2 linked regions of the Bradyrhizobium diazoefficiens genome follow. The protein of the gene in region 2 binds, or shares a complex with, the protein of the main gene of each other region. Links are inferred from orthologs where the notes say so. Each region holds a gene or a part of one and is shown on either strand. Other genes may lie near its edges.

Evidence for each region.
Region 1: the proteins of xseA (region 2) and JJC00_RS11970 are in contact, whole or in part, in a cryo-EM structure (PDB 8TXR), measured with the Escherichia coli proteins. The link is inferred for Bradyrhizobium diazoefficiens from one-to-one orthologs.

The regions. Positions count from the first base shown.
Region 1 is NZ_CP067102.1:2,620,271-2,627,431, forward strand. Bases 2,218-5,018 are described here. They hold JJC00_RS11970 (exodeoxyribonuclease VII small subunit), read right to left. Parts: upstream 3,844-5,018; coding sequence 3,592-3,843; downstream 2,218-3,591. Other genes in these bases: dxs (1-deoxy-D-xylulose-5-phosphate synthase), read right to left, coding at 2,218-3,002; JJC00_RS11975 (histone deacetylase family protein), read right to left, coding at 3,917-4,846; JJC00_RS11980 (bifunctional metallophosphatase/5'-nucleotidase), read right to left, coding at 4,982-5,018. Outside these bases: JJC00_RS11955 (TlyA family RNA methyltransferase), read right to left, coding at 1-313; JJC00_RS11960 (nucleoside 2-deoxyribosyltransferase), read right to left, coding at 340-894; more of dxs, read right to left, coding at 1,074-2,217; more of JJC00_RS11980, read right to left, coding at 5,019-6,640; JJC00_RS11985 (enoyl-CoA hydratase-related protein), read right to left, coding at 6,690-7,161. UniProt on the Escherichia coli protein: Bidirectionally degrades single-stranded DNA into large acid-insoluble oligonucleotides, which are then degraded further into small acid-soluble oligonucleotides.
Region 2 is NZ_CP067102.1:7,330,634-7,337,127, reverse strand. Bases 926-3,766 are described here. They hold xseA (exodeoxyribonuclease VII large subunit), read right to left. Parts: upstream 3,237-3,766; coding sequence 1,614-3,236; downstream 926-1,613. Other genes in these bases: JJC00_RS34180 (alpha/beta hydrolase), read left to right, coding at 3,376-3,766; JJC00_RS34190 (hypothetical protein), read left to right, coding at 1,272-1,421; JJC00_RS34195 (dienelactone hydrolase family protein), read left to right, coding at 926-1,111. In the rest of the region: JJC00_RS34200 (DUF2093 domain-containing protein), read right to left, coding at 1-98; more of JJC00_RS34195, read left to right, coding at 281-925; more of JJC00_RS34180, read left to right, coding at 3,767-4,386; JJC00_RS34175 (hypothetical protein), read left to right, coding at 4,383-4,937; JJC00_RS34170 (winged helix-turn-helix domain-containing protein), read left to right, coding at 4,942-5,244; JJC00_RS34165 (TIR domain-containing protein), read right to left, coding at 5,373-6,182; JJC00_RS34160 (hypothetical protein), read right to left, coding at 6,182-6,430; JJC00_RS34155 (hypothetical protein), read right to left, coding at 6,405-6,494. UniProt on the Escherichia coli protein: Bidirectionally degrades single-stranded DNA into large acid-insoluble oligonucleotides, which are then degraded further into small acid-soluble oligonucleotides.

The DNA of each region.
Region 1 (7,161 bases), 4.7 Mb from region 2 along the record:
TCGCGCCGTTCGCCAGCAGCACCTCGGTAAAGCCGCCGGTAGATGCACCGACATCGAGGCAGACATGATCCTCGATCTCGATGGGGTAGCGCTCGAGGGCACCTGCGAGCTTGACGCCGCCGCGCGAGACGTAGGGGTGCGCAGGCTCGGCCTGGATCACCGCGTCCTCGGCGATCGTCTCCGAGGGTTTTGCGACCTGCTTGTCGTCAGCCGTGACGAGGCCGGCCTCGATTGCCGCGCGCGCCCGCGCCCGGCTCTCGAACAGGCCGCGCTCGACCAGCAGAACATCCGCGCGCTTGCGGGCAGGGGGCATGATCTCTCCGGAGACGGTTGAAACGTCTATGTAGCGATCAATCGCGCGGCCGCCATCCGGACGCAAGTCTCGAACGCGGCGAGATCGTGCCAGACGTCGGCCGGCGGTTCTGCCGGCGTCACCAGCGGGCAGCCGTGCAGCTCCAGCGCATGGATCATCATGAGATTGTCGACGAGACCGAAATCCTCGACCGTCAGTCCCTGCGCATCGACCAGCCGGCCGTCCTCGGAGGTGACGGCCATGTAACGGCCGACTCGGTCGGCATAGGTGGTCCCATCGTTGGAATAGGCCAGGCAAAACTTGCGACGGCCGGCCATGTAGCCGAGCTCGTAGACCGTACCCGGGTCGGCACCGGCGCCGCGGAACGGGGTGAGATTGGCGATGATGGCGTCGGCCGCGTCCATCATCGCCTCGTTGCCGCGGAAGATCTGCCGCGACGCATCAGGCGCGGAGAGGTCGATGGCGTTGTCGAGGGGATAGAGGCCGGTGAGCCCGTGAGCAGCGCAGATCGCGGCCTTCTGCCGGCCGATCCCGACCGCATCCGGCAGGAACACGTCGGGACCTGCCAGATAGATTTTCATGAGAACTGCTCAGGAGAAATCAGGCGAGTTGCGAACCGCGGCAAAAACTGCGCTCCCTCCCCCGCTCGCGGGGGAAGATTGGGGAGAGGGTGTCTCCGCAACGGGACAATCCCCTAGAGGAGAGAGCCCTCTCACCCGCGCCTTCGACCTCTCCCGCAAGCGGGAGAGGTGAACAAGCCTCAGGCGAGCTTGACCGTCTCGGTCTTGACGTCCTTGCCGAGCGCTTCGAACACCTTGGCGACGATGCCCTTGGCGTCGAGACCGGCGCGGGCGTACATCGCGTTCGGCGTGTCGTGATCCTGGAACACGTCGGGCAGGACCATCGTGCGGAACTTGAGCATGCCGGTGTCGAGCACGCCCTGATCGGTCAGGAACTGCGCGACATGCGAGCCGAAGCCGCCGATCGAGCCTTCTTCCACCGTGATCAGGACGTCGTGGTCGCGCGCGAGCTTGAGCACCAGCTCGGTGTCGAGCGGCTTCATGAAGCGCGCATCGGCGATCGAGGTCGAGAGGCCATGGGCGGCGAGCTCGTCGGCCGCCTTCTCGCATTCGGCCAGACGCGTGCCGAAGGAGAGCAGGGCGATCTTGCTGCCCTGGCGGATCATGCGGCCCTTGCCGATCTCGAGGGGAACGCCGACGTCGGGCATCTCGATGCCGCGACCTTCGCCGCGCGGATAGCGCAGCGAGCTCGGACGGTCGTTGATCGCAACCTGGGTCGCCACCATGTGGACGAGCTCGGCTTCGTCGGCTGCCGCCATGATCACCATGTTCGGCAGACAGCCGAGATAGGCGTTGTCGAACGAGCCGGCATGCGTCGCACCGTCCGCGCCGACGAGGCCGGCGCGGTCGATGGCGAAGCGGACTGGCAGGCTCTGGATCGCGACGTCATGGACGATCTGATCGTAGCCGCGCTGCAGGAAGGTCGAGTAGATCGCGCAGAACGGCTTGTAGCCTTCGGTCGCAAGACCGGCGGCGAAGGTGACCGCGTGCTGCTCGGCGATGCCGACGTCGAAGGTGCGATCCGGGAACGCCTTGTTGAAGATGTCGACGCCGGTGCCCGACGGCATCGCCGCGGTGATGGCGACGATCTTGTCGTCCTTCTCGGCTTCCTTGACCAGGCTCTGGCCGAACACGTTCTGGTAGGCCGGCGCGTTCGGCTTGGCTTTCGCCTGGGTGCCGGTGGCGACGTCGAACTTGACGACGGCGTGGTACTTGTCGGCGGACGCTTCAGCCGGGCCGTAGCCTTTGCCCTTCTGCGTCACGACGTGGACCAGGATCGGGCCGGTCTCCATGTCGCGGACGTTCTTCAGCACGGGCAGGAGATGGTCGAGATTATGGCCGTCGATCGGGCCGACGTAATAGAAGCCGAGCTCTTCGAACAGCGTGCCGCCGTCCATCATGAAGCCGCGGGAATATTCCTCGACGCGGTTGGCGCGGTTGGCGAGGATCTTCGGCAGGCGCTTGTTGATCTGTTTGGCCGCATCGCGCAGCGTGCGATAGGTCTTGCCGGAGTAGAGGCGCGAGAGATAGGCGCTCATGGCGCCGACCGGCGGCGCAATCGACATGTCGTTGTCGTTGAGGATGACGATCAGGCGCGAGTTCATGGCGCCCGCGTTGTTCATGGCCTCGTAGGCCATGCCCGCCGACATCGCGCCGTCACCGATCACTGCTATAACGTTGTTCTTGCCGCCAGCGAGGTCGCGCGCGACCGCCATGCCGAGACCGGCCGAGATCGAGGTCGAGGAATGCGCGGCGCCGAACGGATCGTAGTCGCTCTCGCTGCGCTTGGTGAAGCCGGACAGGCCGCCGCCGGTGCGCAGCGTGCGGATGCGGTCGCGGCGTCCGGTGAGGATCTTGTGCGGATAGGCCTGATGGCCGACGTCCCAGATCAGCCGATCGCGCGGCGTGTCGAACACGTAGTGGATCGCGGTGGTGAGCTCGACAACGCCGAGGCCCGCGCCGAAGTGACCGCCGGTCACCGAGACGGCATCGATGGTCTCCTGACGCAGCTCGTCGGCGACCTGGCGAACCTGTTCGACCTTGAGCTTGCGCAGGTCGTCCGGCGTCCGGATAGTGTCGAGAAGCGGCGTTTTACTGTATGCGTTCACGGCGATTTCCAATTTGTCAGCACCGGAAGATTGTTCCGGTGCGCGATGGGTTTGCACAATGTCGGCGCAGCGCGAGTCCTTAAACCGTCGGAGCCACCTGCATGGGGCAAAGCCCCGTCTTCAAGCTTAGGTGAGCTTAAGTGCGCTCCGGTTCAGTCTCTGTGATCCCTGTCACGTAGATCGGCTTCGTCCGTCCCAGCCAATTTCATTAGCGATTTGAAGCGCTTGTCGTCGGAAATCGGTCCCCACGTCAAAGCTAACAAAAAGCCACACTCCGCGCAGCTTTACACCAAAGCTTGGGCCAAAGCCAACCCGCCCGACCGACTACGGGTATGCAGGTGCAACCGGCGGGCTAATTTGGTTAATCTCGGCGCCGGAGGGGAGGTTCCAATTCTGCCCGGTTCCTTGGCAGGATTCTGGGCATAAGAACAGCTATTTTGGCGTGATTCGCCGGGTCAAAACGCAGCGGCGAGGGAATTCGCCAATTCTGCTGCCCCGCCACCCGGTCCGCGAGCGGCGACAGCGGCGTGCGATCTTGAAAATTGCAGGTGGCCGATGCTTGAAACGGGCGGCTTTGGGGCGCCGTGCCTTACTGCACGTCGAGCGGTGCGGTGCCGGTGGCCTGGCCGCTGGCATCGGTGGTGATCTTGTCGACGCGCGCCTCGGCCTGACGCAACAGCTCCTCGCAGCGCCGCTTCAAGGCTTCGCCGCGCTCGTAGATCGTGACGGATTCCTCGAGCGGCACCTTGCCGTCCTCGAGCCGCTTCACGATCGTTTCGAGTTCCTCGATCGCGCGCTCGAAGGTGAGCCGGGAGATGTCGATTTGGGTATTTTCGGCCATATCCGTTTCCGATTGCCCGATTCGCTACTCGTGTAAAACAGCAGAGTTTTGCGGGCTTAATGTGGCGAGTGGGTCAAGCACCCATCAGGGCGCCGACATGCGCCGTAACAGATTCTTTCAGTCCTTGCAGGTCGTAGCCGCCTTCGAGCACAGAAACAACGCGGCCCTCTGCGGATTTGTCGGCTAGGTCCATCAGCTTGCGCGTGACCCAGGAATAGTCTTCCGCGCGCAAATTCAGCGAGGCCAGCGGATCGCGGTAATGCGCGTCGAAGCCCGCTGAGATGATGAGCAACTCGGGGCTGAATTTTTCGAGTTGCGGCAGGATCAAATTCTCGAACGCCGAGCGGAATTCGGGTCCGCCGTCTTCCGAGGCCAGCGGTGCGTTGACGATGGTGTCGTGATCGCCGCGCTCGCCCTTGGCACCGGTGCCTGGAAACAGCGGCATTTGATGCGTCGAGCAATACATCACGGTCGGGTCCGACCAGAAGATGTCCTGGGTGCCGTTGCCGTGATGCACGTCGAAATCGACGATGGCGGCGCGCTTGATGCCGTATTTGCGCTGTGCATGGCGCGCGGCGATCGCGACATTGTCGAAAAAGCAGAAGCCCATCGGCTTGCCGATCTCGGCGTGATGGCCGGGCGGGCGCACCGCGACGAAGGCGTTGCGATGCTCGCCGTTCATCACCGCTTCGGTCGCAGCCACCGCCCCGCCGACGCCGCGCATCACCGCTTCCCACGTGCCCGGGGACATCGACGTGTCGCCATCGATATAGACTTGGCCGCTGGTCGGCGCGATGTGGCGCAGCTCGGTGACGTAGTCCTCGTTGTGGCAGAGCGTCACGAGATCGAGATCGCCCTCCGGCGCGAGATCACGCGCCAGGAACTGGAAGCGCTCAACCGCAAGCGCTTCCTCCACCGCGCGCAGGCGGTCGGGTCTTTCAGGGTGTCCCGGCGGCGTGACGTGGTCGAGGCAGGCCTTGTGGGAAAGGAGAAGCGTGCTCATCAGGTCGGCCTCACTGGGAACGAACTCTCGGCGTCGCTTGACGCATCCGGCGCCAAAACGCAATGCAAAACCCAATCTAGGGGTTCCACCGCGAATGGCAAAGGGCTGTCCCGTTCCGCCCAGGTTTGATCCGGATCAATTCACGCGCAGGATGCGAGTCGGCGGCAGCGGGCCGATCGGACCATGCGCCCTGAAAAACGCAAACAGCGCATCGGCGTCATAGCCGCCATATTGCGGCGAAGCGCCCCGTTTCGCGACCGTGAAGCCGTCGCCGCCGACCGCCAGATAATCGTTGACGGTGACGCGGTAGCCGGTGGCCGGCTCGATCGGCTTGCCATTGAGCGTCATCTTGTCGACGATCACGCGCTCGCCGAACGGCTTTGATGCATCCCAGCTGTAGCTGAACCCGATCGACACCTGGAGGATCCGCGGCCGCTTCGGATCGAGCCATTGCTGCTCCAGCATGTCCTTGAGCTGGCTGCCTGACAGCGTCATGGTGACGAGGCGGTTGCGGAATGGCTGGCTCGCGAACAGCTCGCCGTAAGACACCGCGCCGTTCTCTTTCGGGATGATGTCGGTGCGGATGCCGCCAGGATTGGTGAGCGCGATGACAGCGCTGCCATCCTTGGCGTCTTTGGTGGCGGCAAGCTGTGCATCGGCGATGACGTCGCCGAGCGCGCTTTCGCCGGCGTCGTTCGGGACGCGCGACAGCGTCTGCATCACCGATCCGGCCGGCCGGTTGGCAATCGGCGCCGAGAGCTTGTCATAGGCGTCGATCAGCGCGGTCTGCTCGGGATCCTTGGCGAGCGAGGCGTTGGCGACGATAACGTTCTCGGCCCTGGCGCTGACGATGTCGCGTGTTGCCGGATCGAGCTTGAGGTCGATCGCGGTGACCAGCGTGCCGTATTTGTCGCCGCTGGTCACCAGCCGGCCGTCGATCTGGCAGACATAGGCGCGATGTGTGTGGCCGCTGACAACGACGTCGACGGCGCGGTCGAATTTTTTCACGATGTCGACGATCGGGCCTGTGATTGCGGGGCACTCGTTGTAGTCGCCCGAGGGTTCGCCGCCCTGGTGGATCAGCACCACGATCGCCTCGACACCCCGTGCCCTCAACTGCGGCACAAGCGCGTTCACCGTCTCGGCCTCGTCGCGGAATTCGAGCCCGGCAATGCCTGACGGAGAGACGATGCCGGCGGTCTCCTTCAACGTCAACCCGATGAAGGCGACCGGGATGCCTTCGAACTCCCGGATCTCGTATGGCGGCAACACGCTCTTGCCGGTCGCGGTCTCGATGGTGGAGGCCGCGAGATAGTGGAATTTCGCGCCGGTGAAGGGACGTGGTCCCTGACATCCATCTTCCGGATGGCAGCCGCCGTTCTGCATCCTGAGCAGTTCGGTCTTGCCCTCGTCGAATTCATGGTTGCCGACTGAGGTAATCGCAAGCCCCATCATCGAAAGCGCTTCGACCGACGGCTCGTCGTGAAACATCGCCGACAAAAACGGGCTCGCCCCGATCAGGTCGCCGGCGGCAGCGAGGATGGTGTTCTTGTGTCCCTCGCGGAGCTGCTGCACCAGCGTCGCCATGTACTCGGCGCCGCCGGCGGCGACCATCACCTTCTTGTTCTTGTCCTCGGGGTCATTGATGCGGATGCCGCCCGGCGGCGGACGGAGATTGCCGTGGAAATCGTTGATCGCGAGAATACGCAGCTCGACGGGCGCCACGGTCTGGGCCGCGGCGGGCAGGGCGGCGAGCGCGAGGGCGAAGCTGGTCAGGCGGAGAAGATGTCGCATGGAACAAGATTAGTCATTCCGCGCGAAGATTTCACGAAAGTTCTCTTGCCTACCGCTTCTTCCTGTTCGCAAACGCATTGAATGCGGCCGTCGCCTCGTCCGATTTCAGCCGCTCGCCGAACAGATGGGCTTCCCGGTCGATGCGGCGGGTGAGCTCTTCCGGCGGGGCACGCAGCAGTTTGCGCGAGGTTGCGACGGCTTCGGCCGGTAGCCGGCTGATCTCGCGCGCCACCTTGCGGGCCTCGACCTCGGTATGTCCCGGCGAGACCACGGTGTTGACGAAGCCTGCGGCGTGGGCCTCGGCGGCGGTAAAAGTGCGCCCCATCACCAGCATGGCGAAGGCGCGCTGATAGCCCATCGTGTGCGGCATCAAGAGGCTGGCGGCGCCGACCGGCACGAGCCCGAGATGGATGTAGGGCGCTGAAAATGTCGCAGCATTCGAGGCAAGCACATAGTCGCAGTGGAACAGCATCACCGTGCCCATGCCGATCGAGGCGCCGTCCACGGCCGCAATGATCGGT
Region 2 (6,494 bases):
CAGCGCACGAACGTCCCCGGCGAGATCACGCGGAAATCGCCGTCGAGATATTGCACCTGCGCTTCACCATGGCCCGAGGGGCCGAACTTGTTCAGCACGGTCGAAAGTCTCCGTGGATGGGCCCCGTTTGGAAAACCTTGCGGGGCACGATGTGTTGGACCGGATGTAGCATAGATAGGGTAGCTTGTCCGCCCGTTAAACCCACCGGTTTGTGATGTTTTGCCGCCGTTTTCGCATGATAGTGCTTGAGACCGTTCGGCACCTCCTGCGACAGAGTCCGATGCGCCTTCGACTGACCGCCCTGTTCCTGACGCTCTCGATGTCTGCCGTGCATGCGTCGCCGGCGCCTGCGCCGCAGCAGGTCGAAATTCCGCTATCGTCCGGCGTCCTGCATGCGCAGCTCTTCAAGCCCGAGGGGGCGGGGCCATTCCCGACCGTGATCGCGCTGCACGGCTGCGGCGGCCTCGGCAGCCATTCCGATTCCGTTCAGCCGCGTTATCGCGACTGGGCCGAGCGGCTGCTCAGGGCGGGCAATGCGGTGCTGCTGCCCGATAGCTACGGCTCGCGCGAGTTGGGGCCGCAATGCCGCGTCAAGGACATCCACGTCACGGCGCGGCGCGAGCGCGTCACCGACATCGCGGCATCGCGCGCCTGGCTGATGAAGCAGACCTGGGTCGCGCGCAACCGCGTCAGCCTGATCGGCTGGGCCAACGGCGCCAGCGCGCTGCTCTGGGCGGTGCGCCCGCAGAGCGTGGCACGCGACGTGGGTCCGGACTTCCGCGCCGCGATCGCGTTCTATCCGGATTGTCGGATCTCCGCCGGCCTCGGCTGGAGCACGCGGGTGCCGACGCTGGTGCTGATCGGCGCGAACGACGACGTGTCCTCGCCGCCGGCCTGCCGCCAGATGGTGGACGGCGCGCACGGCCGCAGCGCGCTCGCGCGCATCGTGGTCTATCCCGGCGCCTATCACGATTTCGACCGCGCCAACACGCCGCTGCATGCGGCCGCCAGCAGCGCCGATGCCGCCGCGCCCGAGCACGGCCATCTCGGCACCGATTCCGAGGCGCGCGCGGAGTCGCAGAAGGACGTCGCGGAGTGGCTGGCGCGGTAAGCGGGGCCGCCCGAGGAACAGGGTGAGGCGGACAGCCCCGCATCGACCACCGCCCTGCACGGATAATGGCCGACCGTGAATCTACGGATCGCGCGTCACACCGGTTTCAGCGGATGTCGGTGCCTTAGTTCGACCATGATGTCGGCTAAACGCATCCTTCATGCGCAACCGCCTCGCCATCTTCTTGTCCGCACTGGTCGTCTTCACCATCGTCGTCTTCCTGTTCGAAGCCCGCGCCGGCGCACCGCAACTCGCGCCGGAACATTGCGGCTTCTGGACGACGATGGACGCCGGGTTGTCCTGCCGGTAGAGGCGCACCAATCTGCCACCGTCACCCTGAGGTGGCCGCTTCTTCAGCGGCCCTCGAAGGGCGACGGCCCGGCTGCATCTCGGCCGTTCATCCTTCGAGGCTCACCTTGCGATGCATTCGCATCGCAAACCTCGCACCTCAGGATGACGGGGTGGCATTCAGAATGCTGCGATAGCAGGGGCGCACCGCGCCCTAAAACAAACTGCCCTGATCCACCGGCTTGCCCACGCGTTTCGGCGCTGGCTTCGTGTCTTGCGCCGCGGACTTCGGCTGCGCCGGTGCGCGCTTGGCCACAGGCGCTGGCCGATCGGCATCCGCCGTCGCGCCCACACGGCCATCTGCGAACTCGATCTCGACGCGTGCGCCGGGCCCGACGCTGTCAGCCGAATGCAGCGGATGCCCGGCTTCGTCGCGCACCAGCGCGAAGCCGCGGGCGAGCACGCCGCGATAGGACAGCGCGGAGAGCAGCTTGCCGCTGTTTTCGACGCGGGCATCGAGCCGCTGCAGCAGCGTGACAACCGCGCGGTTGGCGCGCTCGGCGAGGCGATGCGTGCGCTCGCGCTGGCGCGCGATCGCATTGCGCTGCGCCTGCGCATTGGAGAGCTTTGAGGCGCGCAAGCGCACTTCAAGTCCGGCGAAGCGGTCGCGTCGTTGCCGCAGCAGCGAGCGCGCGGACAGGCCGAGCCGCTCGCCGCACACGGTGAGGCGATGATCGGCCTGTGCGATCTGGCCGTGCAGCACCCGCAGCGTCAGCTTTGAGCTCGCCGCGGTGAACCTGCGGAAATGCGCATGCGTGCTGGCCTTGAGCCCGCGGGGCAGGGCGCTGCCTGCGGAATCCAGCCGCTGCCGCGGGATCGCGAGCAGATCGGATGCCGCCGGCAGCGCGCGTGCGGCGGCGCGCAGCTCGTTGCGGCGGTTCTCGTGGCCGCGCTGCCAGCAGGCGCGCGTGCGCCGCGCGAGATCGGCGACCTCGACGAACAGATCGCTGCGCACCGGCACCGCCATCTCGGCGGCCGCCGTCGGCGTCGGCGCGCGCTTGTCGGCGACGAAATCGATCAGCGTGATGTCGGTCTCGTGCCCGACCGCAGAGATCAGCGGGATCATGCTCTCGGCCGCGGCGCGGACCACGATCTCCTCGTTGAACGACCAGAGATCCTCCAGCGAGCCGCCGCCGCGCGCGACGATGAGCACGTCGGGCCGTGGAATCTTGCCGCCCTCGGGCAACGCGTTGAAGCCGCGGATCGCGGCTGCAACCTGCTCGGCCGAGCCTTCGCCCTGAACTTTCACCGGCCACACCAGCACATGACGGGGAAAGCGGTCCTCGAGCCGGTGCAGGATGTCGCGGATCACAGCGCCGGTCGGCGAGGTCACCACGCCGATCACATCCGGCAGCCAGGGCAGCAGCTGCTTGCGCGCCTCGTCGAACAGGCCCTCGGCGGCGAGCTTCTTCTTGCGCTCCTCCATCAGCGCCATCAGCGCGCCGATGCCGGCCGGCTCCAGCGCCTCGATCACGATCTGATATTTGGAGGAGCCCGGATAGGTCGTGAGCTTGCCGGTGGCGATGACCTCGAGCCCTTCCTGGGGCTTGAAGCGCATCCGGCCGTGCACGCCCTTCCAGATCACCGCCTCGATCTTGGCGCTCTCGTCCTTGAGCGCGAAATAGCAATGCCCGGAGGAATGGGCGCCGCGGAACCCGGAGATCTCGCCGCGGACCCGGACATGGCCATAGGTGTCCTCCACCGTCCGCTTCAGGGACTGGGAGAGCTCGGAGACGGTGAATTCAGGCGCGTTGTGAAGTTGTTCCGCAGGCGGCATCGGCAATCGATTCGGCATTTTGGGGTCGGACCCGACGTTAAGGATTTTCGCAGCGTGGCGCCAATCCCCAGGTTGATCGGAAGAGTACTCTGTAGTATAGAGTTATCTATTGTTGATGCGTTCTACGGGAGATTGAGCCATGGCGATCCGGCTGCTGCGCGGCGTTTTGAGCGGACTGAAATGGGCCCTGTGTGCGGTCGGCGCAGTGGCGCTGCTGTTGACCGCCCTGATCGCGACGCCGCTTGAACGGCCTGCGGAGATGCGTTCGGTCTCGGACTCCGCCAAGGGCATCGACTGGTCCACGCTGCCGCCGCTCGAGCGTTTCCAGGCACGCGACGGCACCTGGCTCGGCTTCCGCCACTATACGCCGAAAGGGACAGCCACCGATCGCGGTGCGATCTTCATCCACGGCTCGTCTGGCTCCTCCGGCACGGTCAATCACGCCCTGACGGCGGCCTTCGCCGCACACGGTATCGAGACCTGGGCGTTGGATACGCGCGGCCACGGCGCTTCGGGCACGCGCGGCGATATCGGCTATGTCGGCCAGCTCGAGGACGACCTCGTCGACTTCGTCGCCCATGTCCGCCGAAGCGCGCCCGATCTGCCGCTGACCCTGATCGGTCATTCCGCCGGCGCCGGCTTCTCGCTGCGCGTCGCCGCGACGCCGATCGTGCAGGACCTGTTCGTGCGCACCGTGCTGGTCGCGCCCTATCTCGGCTATGACGCGCCGACCAACCGGCCGCATGCCGGCGGCTGGGCCAATGCTGACCTGCCGCGCTTCTTCGCTCTCGCTGCGCTGCGCAAGCTCGGCATCGACTGCTGCGCGCAGCTTCCGGTGCTCGCCTTCGCGGTGCCTGCGAATTCGGAGCGCTTCCTGACCCCGACCTATTCCGACCGCCTGATGCGTAACTTCGCCACGCACGGCTACCGCCTCGATCTGCCGGCAGTGACGCATCCGCTCACGATCTTCGGCGGTGCCGAGGACGAGATGATGATCTCGGACAAATATGCCGAGGCCGTGCAGGCCATCAAGCGGTCCGTGGACGTCAAGCTGATCGAGGGCGTCAACCACATGGGCATCGTCACCAACCCGAAGGCGGTCAACGCGATCGCAGAGGACGTGGCGACGCGTGGAGCCGGCCAGTCATGATCGACAGCAAGCAGGCCTCCGAGGCGCTGGCCGAGATCGACGACATCGTCCAGCGCGTGCGGCAGTCGCGCATCTACGATCTCGCCAGCCAGATGATGATCATGTGGGGCGTGCTGGTGTTCGCCGCCAACATCGTGACCTGGCTCTGGCCGCGCGAAGCTTATTACTACTGGCTCGCGGTCTACGTCGTCGGCATTGCCGGCTCGTTTGCGATCAGCGCCGCGAACCAGGCCTCGACCGGGGTTCGTGGTTTTGACATGCGTATGCTGCTCGCCTTCCTGATGTTCGTCGCCTTCGGCTTCCTCTGCGCGCACGTCCTCGGCCACTTCACGCCGCGCCAGCAGGGCACGTTCTGGACCATCTACTTCATGTTGTTCTATGCGCTGGCGGGGCTGTGGTTCGGCTACGCCTTCGTCGTGATCGCGCTCGCGATCACCGCATTGACACTGGTCGGGTATTTCTTCGTCACCGGCGACGCCTTCCTGCCGTGGATGGCCGTCGTCAATGGCGCTGGCCTGATCGTCGGCGGCCTCTGGATGCGACGGAGCTAGCGCCATGGCCGAGCTCGACGACATCATCCACCAGCCGCTGCGCCTCAAGATCATGGCCGCGCTGAACTCGCTGCCAGCCACAGCCGCGGGCCTCGAATTTTCCCGGCTAAAGAAGCTGACCGGTGCCACCGACGGCAATCTCGGCGCGCATATCGAGACGCTGGCGAAGGCGGGCTACGTCTCGGTGGAGAAGGCCTTCGTCGGCAAGAAGCCGCAGACGACAGTGACCGCCACCGCAGCCGGCCGCGGTGCCTTCGCGCGGCATGTCGCGACCTTGCAGGAGATCATTGCGGGGAAGCAGGTTTAGGCCATCGGCAAGATCGGCACAGTTGGGTGGGTACCACCACGCTTCGGCCTAGCCCCTGATAAGCTTTTCGTGCGCGCTCTGGTTCGCTTCGTAGCAGGCCTTTGTATTTGAGAGAAGCCCATCGCGCTTCAGCGCGCAAAGTCGCCTTCCGTCATCCAGTCGTCCCCTCGCCGATTGATCACGCACCCGATTTGCTCAAGGCGATTTGCGACGTCATTTCGGCGAGAAGTGTCATTCGTCAGTCGCGCAAGGTGTCTCCCCGCGATGTCAGAAAATCCCCGAACTTTGCCGACTTGAACCAATAGCGTCTTCTCTGGGTGTCTTCCGAGCGCCAAACCCGCCTCGAAGAGCACGTTGGGTCTAGGCTGTCCCGCAAGCGCCCCTTCAGTGCGCTTTTCACCTCTCCCGCAGAGAGATTCCTTCAGGCGTGCCTCTTCATCCGGTGAAAACAGGACAACCACCGCCTGCACCTTACTCATGGCAGAGTCGATGATGCTTTCAATCTGCGGATTGGCCCCCTTGGCCGTGGCGAGCGCGTCTCCCCACTCCATCGGCTTAAGCCCCAGCGCTCTAAGGAACGCAAACATTGATTTCCGCAAGGCCTCATCCCGACCGTGGACCACGAACACGGTGTTGTCCTTGGGACGAGGAGCCGGTTTGGCTTTGGCACGACGTACGCTTGATCGCGGCATGGCGAGCGCCGGTGCTGATGTGCCCGAATGCCCGCTGGCGCCCTGCCCCCGAAGCTCTGAGAGGTCTTCCTTGGTAGCGTACTTCTGAAAGCTTATGCCGTTGTCACCAGCGAGGATCAAAGCCGCAAGATGTCGTGGGACACGGTGTTGCGAGGCTACTTGCTGAATGAGAGTGTAGACCCGCGCTTGGCCTACTTTCAATTTCCTCTGAAGTGCCCCGAGTAGGTCCGGATTGATCCTTGCCATCAGCCTGCCTTCGGCTTCTTTTTCTTGCCCTTCTTGGCCTTGCGCTGAAACCGAACCTGTCTTACGTACGACTCACCAACGCCCAAAAGCTCGGTGATTTCTCGGTCGGAGAATCCTGCGCCCTCTAGGATGTTAGTCGCTTCATCGGGCTTCATTCCGCGCGTCACGTGAGCGGCGAAGAGCCGCGCCATCTTATCCAGCGCGCCAATTTGCGCCGCGCCGTCAGCGTTTTGCTTTTTTGCGGCCATTGGCGGCGCCCTTTTTCTTCCGACTCTGCAGGGTGGCAACCGAAGCCGACGTGCTGCCGAGGAT